3 regions of the Bordetella genomosp. 9 genome follow, and region 2 is predicted to be linked to each of the others. Evidence: predicted binding sites of a transcription regulator. Region 2 holds the regulator's gene; each other region holds the start of a gene.
The links. Region 2 encodes HrcA, which represses chaperone genes, less so after heat shock. Its sites were predicted from a motif close to TTAGCACTCNNNNNNNNNGAGTGCTAA; they were not measured.

Region 1: groES (co-chaperone GroES) is a predicted target of HrcA. The motif match lies at 1,330-1,356, and genes of this name have one in related genera.
Region 3: rpoH (RNA polymerase sigma factor RpoH) is a predicted target of HrcA. The motif match lies at 1,600-1,626, and genes of this name have one in related genera.

The regions. Positions count from the first base shown of each region.
Region 1 covers NZ_CP021109.1:593,007-596,282, forward strand. Annotated here, with positions in the region: gene groL (chaperonin GroEL) at 1-940, opposite strand, end outside; gene groES (co-chaperone GroES) at 979-1,266, opposite strand; gene CAL13_RS02790 (hypothetical protein) at 1,556-2,233, shown strand; gene CAL13_RS02795 (hypothetical protein) at 2,226-2,927, shown strand.
Region 2 covers NZ_CP021109.1:3,591,610-3,594,885, forward strand. Annotated here, with positions in the region: gene hemH (ferrochelatase) at 1-630, opposite strand, end outside; gene hrcA (heat-inducible transcriptional repressor HrcA) at 678-1,682, opposite strand; gene CAL13_RS16500 (NAD kinase) at 1,801-2,700, shown strand; gene recN (DNA repair protein RecN) at 2,708-3,276, shown strand, end outside.
Region 3 covers NZ_CP021109.1:123,993-127,268, reverse strand. Annotated here, with positions in the region: gene CAL13_RS00605 (phosphodiesterase) at 1-365, shown strand, start outside; gene rpoH (RNA polymerase sigma factor RpoH) at 667-1,551, opposite strand; gene CAL13_RS00595 (hypothetical protein) at 1,729-2,418, opposite strand; gene fghA (S-formylglutathione hydrolase) at 2,506-3,276, opposite strand, start outside.

The DNA.
Region 1 (3,276 bases), 1.6 Mb from region 2:
GGGTGGCCTTTTCCAGCGACATGCCGGTTTCTTCGGAGATGACCACGCCGCCCGTCAGGATGGCGATGTCTTCCAGCATGGCCTTGCGGCGATCGCCGAAGCCGGGCGCCTTGACGGCGGTGGTCTTCAGGATGCCACGGATGTTGTTCACCACCAGGGTGGCCAGCGCTTCGCCTTCGACGTCTTCAGCGATGATCAGCAGCGGACGGCTCGACTTGGCGACTTGCTCCAGCACGGGCAGCAGGTCGCGGATGTTGCTGATCTTCTTGTCGTAGATCAGGACGAAGGGATCGTCCAGCGCGGCGACTTGCTTGTCGGGGTTGTTGATGAAGTAGGGCGACAGGTAGCCGCGGTCGAACTGCATGCCTTCGACCACGTCCAGCTCGTTTTCCAGCGACTTGCCGTCTTCGACGGTGATGACGCCTTCCTTGCCGACCTTGTCCATCGCGTCGGCGATGATCTGGCCGATCGACTGGTCGCTGTTGGCCGAGATCGAGCCCACCTGGGCGATTTCCTTGCTGGTCGTGACCGGCTTGCTCAGCTTCTTCAGCTCTTCCACGGCAGCGGCGACAGCCTTGTCAATACCGCGCTTCAGGTCGATGGGGTTGAAGCCGGCGGCAACGTACTTCAGGCCTTCCTGAACGATGGCCTGGGCCAGCACGGTCGCGGTCGTGGTGCCGTCACCGGCGTTGTCGGAGGTCTTGGAGGCAACGTCCTTGACCAGTTGCGCGCCGATGTTCTCGAACTTGTCCTTCAGTTCGATTTCCTTGGCGACGGACACGCCGTCCTTGGTCACGGTCGGGGCGCCGAAGGAGCGCTCGAGCACGACGTTGCGGCCCTTGGGGCCGAGGGTGGTTTTCACAGCGTTGGCGAGGACGTTCACGCCGCGGACGATACGCACGCGGGCGTCATCGCTGAACAGGACTTGCTTGGCAGCCATAGTAGTTCCTTACTGGAATTCGGTACGGTGTCGGGGAATTACTGGATCACGGCGAGGATTTCTTCCTCGCGGATGACGAGCAGCTCTTCGCCATCGACCTTCACGGTCTGGCCGGAGTATTTACCGAAGAGCACCTTGTCGCCAGCCTTCAGGTCAACGGGCAGAACCTTGCCGTCTTCCGTGCGCTTGCCGGGACCGACAGCGATCACTTCGCCCTGGTCGGGTTTTTCGGCCGCGCTGTCGGGGATGACGATGCCCGAGGCGGTTTTGCGCTCGTTGTCCAGACGCTTGATGATCACGCGATCATTCAGAGGACGCAGGGCCATGAAGAACTCCTGTAGTTCGATACGGTAGAGGGTTGTCTCACAGAACCGCCCGGGGGAGGGGTGTTAGCACTCGCCGGCGGTGAGTGCTAATTATAGGGGCGGTTGGGCGGGGTTCAAGGGGGAGGGGTGGGGCTGTTACAAGTCTGGGGGAGGATTGGCGCGATGTTGCCCCGTGTTCTCGGAATTCCGGTACGTGGGGCGGTCTGCGGCGATGATCTTGACATTTATGCTGGCGTTCGGCACAGTTGTCCCTTGTCCTAGGAACGGGGACAGCCGACCGCGAACGAAAATGAAAAGTCAAGACGTTTTGCTGCTCCTGAAGTTGGTGAGCTTGTCCAAAAGCGATCGCACCGGCGACAAATATTTGGACAGCCGCTGGCAAGATTGGGAAACCGAGGAGACTGCGCCGACGTTGGAGGTTGCCGCCAGCGGGTTGGAGGATCTGGACCACCTGCATCTACGTCCATTGGCGACACATGAGCACTCGAGCGCGGCTCAGTACGGCATACGACCGTTAGCGGAGATGACTGGAATCAGCAAGTCCCAGGTGAGCCTCTCGCTCGCTCGTTGCTATAAAAGCGGCTTGGCCAAGCCCGACCGCTTGACTGGTCTGCCCAAAGCCAACACGACAGCGTTGGCGGAATTCCTCGTATATGGCTTGAGATACGTGTTTCCGGCTTCCATTGGGCCGTTGACTCGTGGCATTGCCACCGCCTGGGCGGCGCCTGTGTTGGCCGAGACAGTGTTGTCTGGTGGTGAGATGCCACTAGTCTGGCCGGATCCTCGCGGCAAGACAAAAGGGCAGGCGTTGGAGCCTATATATAAAACTGTGCCGTTGGCCGTAAAGAAGGACTCCATGCTTTACAGTCTGTTGGCCCTCACGGATGCGATTCGAATTGGGCAAGCCCGCGAGAGAAGTATCGCAATCGATGTTCTAAACCGTATGTTGGAGCCACCGCGTGTCTGAGGCCGAGGTACATAAACGCATGATTCGGCATGTGGCCGGAGCATTGGGACCGGAACTTCTAGGCAAAGTGGCGTTTGTGGGTGGCTGCACGACCGGCCTGTTGATCACGGACGATTTTTCTCGCGAGCAGGTGCGCCATACCAAGGATGTCGATCTCATTATCCATGTCGTAGGCTACGCCGAGTGGGCAGAAGTGCAGAACCAACTGCGCTCTAAAGGTTTCAAGGACATACTATCCGGCGATGCTCCTATTTGCGCATTGCAACTCGGCGAGCTGCGCGTTGATTTCATGCCAGACGATGCTCGATTGCTCGGATTCTCCAATCGCTGGTATTCGCAAGCGCTGTCGACGGCGGAGCCCTATGCCATCGGCGACGACATAGTGATCCGGCTCGTAACGCCACCATACTTCGTTGCCACCAAGTTGGAGGCCTACAGCGGTCGCGGCAACAATGACCCATTGGGCAGCCAGGACGTTGAGGACATTCTCAATTTGTGCGATGGGCGCGAAGCGTTGGTTAACGAAATGGCGCAAGCGCCAGCGGATTTGAGGAACTACGTGTCCAGTGCCTTACGCCGCTTGCTGGAGCATCCCAGTATGGATCACGCAATCCAGAGCTGCGCTCGTGGAAACGTCGAACAAGAAAAGTACTTATATGGCGTGATCGATTCAATTGTGGCACTGGGTGCTTGATGTGGCAGATCCCAAACCTTGGCATAAACGAGTGGCGAACTAGACGAGGACGGGGCCGGCCCGAGAATCGAGACGCGGGCGGGGTGTACGTCAGCACAGATAAGGTCGTCGCCATAATTGTTGACGGCACGGTAAGCGGCTCCCACGGGGGTGCCTACGCGAACCATTGGGTGGCCAAAGTTATAACGATTGCGCATCAGCTTGACTCACTTGCCCCCAACGACTTTATCGCAGCCATGCGGTTAGCTCATAAAGAGCTTCACAATGGAGTCTACGTCCTTGAAACAGCCGCATATGCTGTCCTGGCCCTGAATAGGGCCGCTTGTAGTGCGTGGGCCATCAATTGCGG
Region 2 (3,276 bases):
GCGTTCGATCCGCCCCACCACGGCCGCCAGATAGCCGCCGTCGTCGTGGAAGCGCTTGACGAAGCGCAATTCCGGCTGGTCGCGCAGCCGGGCGGCGTAGGCCGCGACGGCGTCCACGGCGGTAGCTGTGGTGCTGGCCGCGTATTGCGGATACAGCGGCATCACCAGTATCCGTTCGCAGCCGCGCCGCCGCAGGGCGGTCACCGCCTCCGCCACCGAAGGCTGGCCGTAGCGCATGCCCAGCTCAACCTCGACATGGACACCCCGGGCGCTCAGCGCGCGGCTGACACCCTGCGCCTGGCGGCGGCTGTAGACCATCAGCGGCGAGCCCTCGTCCATCCAGATTCCCTGGTATCGCGGCACGAGCTTCTTGGGCCTGAGCGTCAGCACGAGCCCGTGCAGGATCGGCCACCACAGGTAGCGGGGAATCTCGATGACGCGCGGGTCGGACAGGAATTCGGCCAGGTAGCGGCGGATCTCGCGGGCGGTGGGCGCCTGCGGCGTGCCGAGGTTGACCAAGAGCACGCCGGTCTTGCCGGGACCGGTCGTCTGTTCCTCGAAAGGATCCGCCTGCTCGGGTTCGGGCAGGAAACGCTCGGGCCACAAGTACTTGAACGCACGCAGGAACACGCGGATTACCTCGTCAGCCGCCCCCGCGACAGGGCCGTGCCGCTTGATTAATGGTTATGACTCAAGGCGTTCGACAGCAGGCGGGCCGTAATGTCGACGATGGGAATGACGCGTTCGTAGGACATACGCGTCGGGCCGATCACGCCTAGCGTGCCGACCACTTTGCCGTCCACGCCGTAAGGCGCCGTGATGACGGAGACCTCTTCCAGCGGGACCAGCTGCGAATCGCCGCCGATATAGATTTGCACCCCCTGCGCGCGGCTGGAGACGTCAAGCAGCTGCAGCAGGTCGGTTTTCTTTTCGAACAGCGCGAACATCTTGCGCAGCCGGTCCATATCGGACGCGATATCGGTCACGTCCAGGAGCTTGCGCTCGCCGGAGATCACAACCGCGTCGCCGTCTTCCACAGCCTCGGTGCCGGCCTCGACAGCCGCCTGCATCAGGCGGGAAATGTCCTCCCGCAACTGGGCAAGTTCCGTCGCCAGGGTGCGGCGAACCGCGTCGAACGATTTGCCCGCGAAATGCACGTTGAAAAAGTTCGCGGCCTCGATCAGCTCATGCTCGGCATAGTCGCGCTGCACGAACAGGATACGGTTCTGCACGTCGCCGTCCGGCGTGACGATGATCAGCAGAACCCGCTTTTCGGAAAGACGGATGAACTCGATCTGGCGGAACACCTGCGCGCGTTTCGGCGTCAGCACCACGCCGGCGAACTGGGTGAGGTTGGACAGCAGGGCCGCCGCGGCATTGACCGCGCGCGCCGGCTCCGCGGCGGGCAGGCTTTCGCGAAGGTGCTCGGCCTGGATGTCGTAATTCTTGACCGCCAGCAGCGAATCGACGAACAGGCGGTAACCGCGCGGCGTGGGGATGCGGCCGGCCGACGTATGCGGGCTCTGGATGAGCCCCGACTCCTCCAGATCCGCCATCACATTGCGGATGGTGGCCGGCGACAGGTCGAAGACTTTGGAAAGCGTGCGCGAGCCGACCGGCTGGCCGTCGGCGATATAGCGTTCGATCAACGCCTTGAGCAATGCGCGTGCGCGGTCGTCCATGTCGCTATTTTATGGAATCTTTTTTGCAACGGTGGCAATTTTGTCCGGCAAAGCGAAATATGGCCCCATATAATCGTTTAATCCTAGCTCAAACTCTTACCGGACGCCTGTTGCAAGCATGCTTTTTCCCACCGTCGCCCTGATCGGTCGGCACCAGGATACTGGCCTGGACGCCCCGCTACGCGCCTTGGCCCAGATGCTGACCGGGGAAGGCCGCGGCGTGCTGATCGAGACGGACACCTCCCACAATACCGGCCTGACGGAATTCCCCGTCGCCTCGCTGAGCGAAATCGGCCAGCGCGCCAGCCTTGCGGTGGTGATGGGCGGAGACGGCACCATGCTGGGGGCCGCGCGCTACCTGGCGCCGCACGGCGTGCCGCTGATCGGGGTGAACCACGGCCGCCTGGGATTCATCACCGACATTCCGCTGCACGACGCCCAGAACGCCCTGGCCCGCGTGCTGGAAGGCAACTTCAAGGCTGAAGACCGCATGCTGCTGGAAGGCAGCATCTGGCGCGGGGACCAGCAGATGTTTTCCGCGTCCGCGCTGAACGACGTGGTGCTCAACCGCGCCGGACGCGGCGGCATGATCGAGGTTCGCGTCGAGCTGGACGGCAGCTTCATGTACACGCAGCGCGCGGACGGGCTCATCGTCGCCACGCCGACCGGCTCCACGGCCTACGCGCTGTCGGCCAACGGCCCCATCCTGCACCCGGGCCTGACGGCGATGGTGCTGGTGCCGGTGGCGCCGCAAACGCTTTCGAACCGGCCGATCGTCATTCCCGACACCGGCGAACTCACCATGACCTTGACGGGCATGGGCCGCGTCGAACACGGCGCGTCCTGCCACTTCGATATGCAAACGTGGTCCGACCTGCAACCCGGCGATCGCATCGTGGTGCGCCGCGCGCCCCACACCATCCGCTTCCTGCACCCCGAGGGCTACAGCTTCCTGACGACCCTGCGCCGCAAGCTTCATTGGAATCTGATGCCGCAGGCCTCCGACGCCGGAGAATGACGCCGCCATGCTGCGCACGCTTCATATCCGGGATTTCGTGATCGTGGAGAAGGCCGACATTCGCTTCGGCCCGGGATTCACGGTGTTTTCCGGCGAAACCGGCGCCGGCAAATCGATTCTGATCGACGCGCTTGCCCTGACGCTCGGCGAACGCGCCGACGCGGCCGTCCTGCGCGAAGGCGCGTCGCGCGCCGACATCAGCGCGGTATTCGATACTCCGGACGCCTTGCGCGACTGGCTCGCCGAACGCGAGATCGAGGCGGAGGACGAACTGGTGCTTCGCCGCGTGGTCGATCCGCAGGGCCGCAGCCGGGCGTTCATCAACGGCGTCCCCGCGACCGTGGCGCAACTTCGGGAACTGGGCGACAGCCTGGTGGACATCCACGGCCAACACGCGCACCAGAGCCTGATGCGGCCGGATGCCCAGCGGGAGCTGGTGGATGCGCATGGCGGGCACGGCGAACTGCGCCAAGCCGTGGCGCAGGCGTGGAAACGCTGGCGTCAACTGGCCCGCCAGCTTGAAAGCGCGGAGCGCGACAGCGCCTCGCTGGAAGCCGAACGCGAACGCCTGCAGTG
Region 3 (3,276 bases), 1.1 Mb from region 2:
CCATGCACCACAATGCAGTACAGGTCAGCGCCGATTGGCGCGATCCCATGATGCTGGACAATGCCGCGGAACTGTTCCGCCACCTGGCCCGCTGGCGCAATGCCAAGCTTTTGCTCTGGGGGCACGTACACCAGGAATTCGATCGCCGGCGAGGAAGCATGCGCATGCTGGCGACACCCTCCACCTGCTTCCAGTTCGCCATCCGCGACGGCCGGCATCGCCTGGACCCGCAACCGCCCGGCTACCGCTGGCTGAAGCTGTATCCCGACGGCTCGGTCGCCACCGGCGTCCGCCGCTTGGAACCCGCGCTATGGCAGGGCATGCTCGCCGAATGGGCGCAGCCGGAGGAAAGCAGGATCGTTTAGATGCGGCCGCACGCCTCTTCGGCGCACGCCGTTCCTGGGGGCAGACGGGCATAAAAAAACGGGGCACCGGCGGTGCCCCGTCAAACACCTGTCTCATAGGGGAGGGGAAAGAGGAGAAGCCGAGACAGGCGACCAACCGCGCGCCGGGCATTGCGCCGCGTCGCGTGGTCATGGATTAGGCTGCGCCGCGGTGGATTAGTTTCCTCGGCCTTGTGCAATTTTTGCCGAGACTTGTCACTGAATGTAATTTTCCCGAAGACCGGGGGCAGTACGGCGCGGCGACCGGCCGCGCGCCGCGATTTCAGGCGCTGAGCGATCCTCGCATCTTCTTCAGAGCGGCGGCTTCGATCTGACGGACGCGTTCGGCGGAGATGCCATATTCCTGCGCCAGCTCGTGCAACGTAGCGCCGCCATCGTCCTGCAGCCAGCGCGCTTCGATGATGTGGCGCGAGCGCGGGTCCAGGGCTTCGAGCGCACTGCTCAGCCCTTCACTCTGCATGGCGTCGTTGGCCTTGCGTTCAAGGACGCGCGTGGGCTCCTGACGGCCTTCGTCGGACAAATACGCGATGGGTGCGTAGGCGTCTTCGTCGTCGTCCTGGGATTCCAGCGACATGTCGCGGCCGGACAGCCGGACTTCCATTTCGCTGACATCCTCGCGGCGCACGTTCAACTCGCGCGCGATTTCGTCCACCTGCTCGGAGTCGAGCGTCTTGCCATCTGGCCGCATGCTGCGCAGATTGAAGAACAGCTTGCGCTGCGCCTTGGTGGTGGCGACCTTCACCAGCCGCCAGTTGCGCACGATGTACTCATGAATTTCCGCCTTGATCCAGTGAACGGCGAAGGACACCAGACGGACCCCGCGTTCGGGGTCGAAACGCTTGACGGCCTTCATCAGGCCCACGTTGCCTTCCTGGATCAGGTCGGCGTGCGGCAGGCCATAGCCCAGGTACTGGCGGGCAACGGAGACAACCAGGCGCAAGTGCGACAGCACCAGTTGACGGGCCGCATCCAGGTCGCCGTGGTCGCGCAGCCGGCGGCCCAGGTCGATTTCCTGTTCGGCCGACAGAACCGGCAGGCGGTTGACTGCGGAAATGTATGCGTCGATCGTCCCCAGCGCGCCCGGATTGGAAATGGCCAGGGCGAGCGCGTTGCCGGAAACGGTCAACGAGGAACTGGGTCGTTTCATGGTGTTGTGCTCCAGGAAACCGCTGATTTGAGAACGCATGAAAGGATGTTAGCACTCTAAAGAAGGGAGTGCTAATTCGACCCTAACATGTGTAGGAAGTTCAAAAATTTTCGCGGAAAAACAATCGGTTGCCGGGTTTCGGCCGTCGTCTTTCCGCTGCCCGGGACGTCCTGGCGGCTACCAGCCCCGCTGCTTCAGCCCGTCCGCCGTCGCCGGATCGTCGGGACGGATGAACAGCGCGCCGCGCGCATCCAGGAAGACGCGGTAGCGCGCGCCATCGAACATCGGCATATAAGCCGCGCTGCCGTACTGAACGTCCACGAAGGGCAGCCAATTCGGGAACCGCTGCTTCAGCCGTCCCAGGTCTGGCGTGCCCGCCGGTCCCAACGCATATACCGTGCGCGGGGCCGAGAGTTCCGCTGCGGGGTCGGAATACCGTCCCGCCAGCCGTTCCAGGCGGTACAGCGGCGGTAATCCTGCGAGCAGCGCGGGCAGCCGCCATCGCACCACCCTGGCGTCGATCTGCCATTCGTCGCCTCGCAGCGCGAAATCTTCCGGCGCCCTGCCCGGCAGTTCGGCCGTCGCCATGAATTGCCGTGGCCCTTCCTGCCTTAGCACGACGCGTGCGATCGGGGCGTCCGCCGTCAGGCGGAAAAACTGGTACAGGGTCGCGGCGAACATCCCCGACACGCAGGCCAGCGCCAGAAGAAGCAGGCCGACCAGGCGACGTACCGGCCGCAGCCGGAAATGGCGGCGGCCCCTGGCGTCGCGCGGTCCGCCCTTGCCCAGGAACAGCCCGAAGCCGGCAAGCAGTACGACGATGGTCGCCACGGCGATCCACATGGACGGAGCCACGTCTTCGGTCAATGCCCTGTCTCCTTCTAGCGTTAACAGGCCGCCGCTATCTTTTCAGTATATAGAGGCCGTCAAGCCCCGGCCGTCCGACAGGCCGGCTCAGGCAGGGGACTCCGGCGTGGACGACAAGCGCTGGGCATGGAAGCGGATATGGTCTTCCATGAACGTCGCGATGAAGTAATAGCCATGGTCGTAGCCGGCGTGACGGCGCAGCTCCAGCGGCTGGCCGGCCTGGGCGCACGCAGCTTCGAAGGCATCCGGATAAAGCTGCTGATCCAGGAAACGGTCCGACAGGCCCTGGTCAACCAGAATGCCATCGGGATAGGGCGCGCGCCGCGACGCCATCAGCGCGCTCGCGTCGTACCCGGCCCACGCGCCCTGGTCCGGCCCCAGATAGTTGGCGAAGGCCTTCTGGCCCCACGCGGCCCGGATCGGGGCCGCGATCGGCGCGAAGGCGGACACCGAGCGGAATCGGCCGGGGTGGCGCAAGGCCAGGACCAGCGCGCCATGGCCGCCCATCGAGTGACCGCAGATGCCCAGGCGGCCGGGCGCCGCGCCCAACTCCGACGTCGCCAGCGCGGCCAGCTCCCCCACCACATACGATTCCATGCGGTAATGGCGGGACCAGGGCGGCTGCGTCGCGTCCAGATAGAAGCCCGCGCCGGTGCCCAGATCCCAGTCCTGGTCCTCGCCCGGAACGCCCGCGCCGCGCGGACTGGTGTCAGGCGCAATCAGCATCAGCCCGTGCCGGGCAGCCCAGCGCTGGGCGCCCGCCTTGATCATGAACGTTTCCTCGTTGCACTCCAGCCCAGCCAGATAGAAAAGGGCGGGCACGGGCCCCGATTCCGCCTGCGGCGGGGTGTACACCGA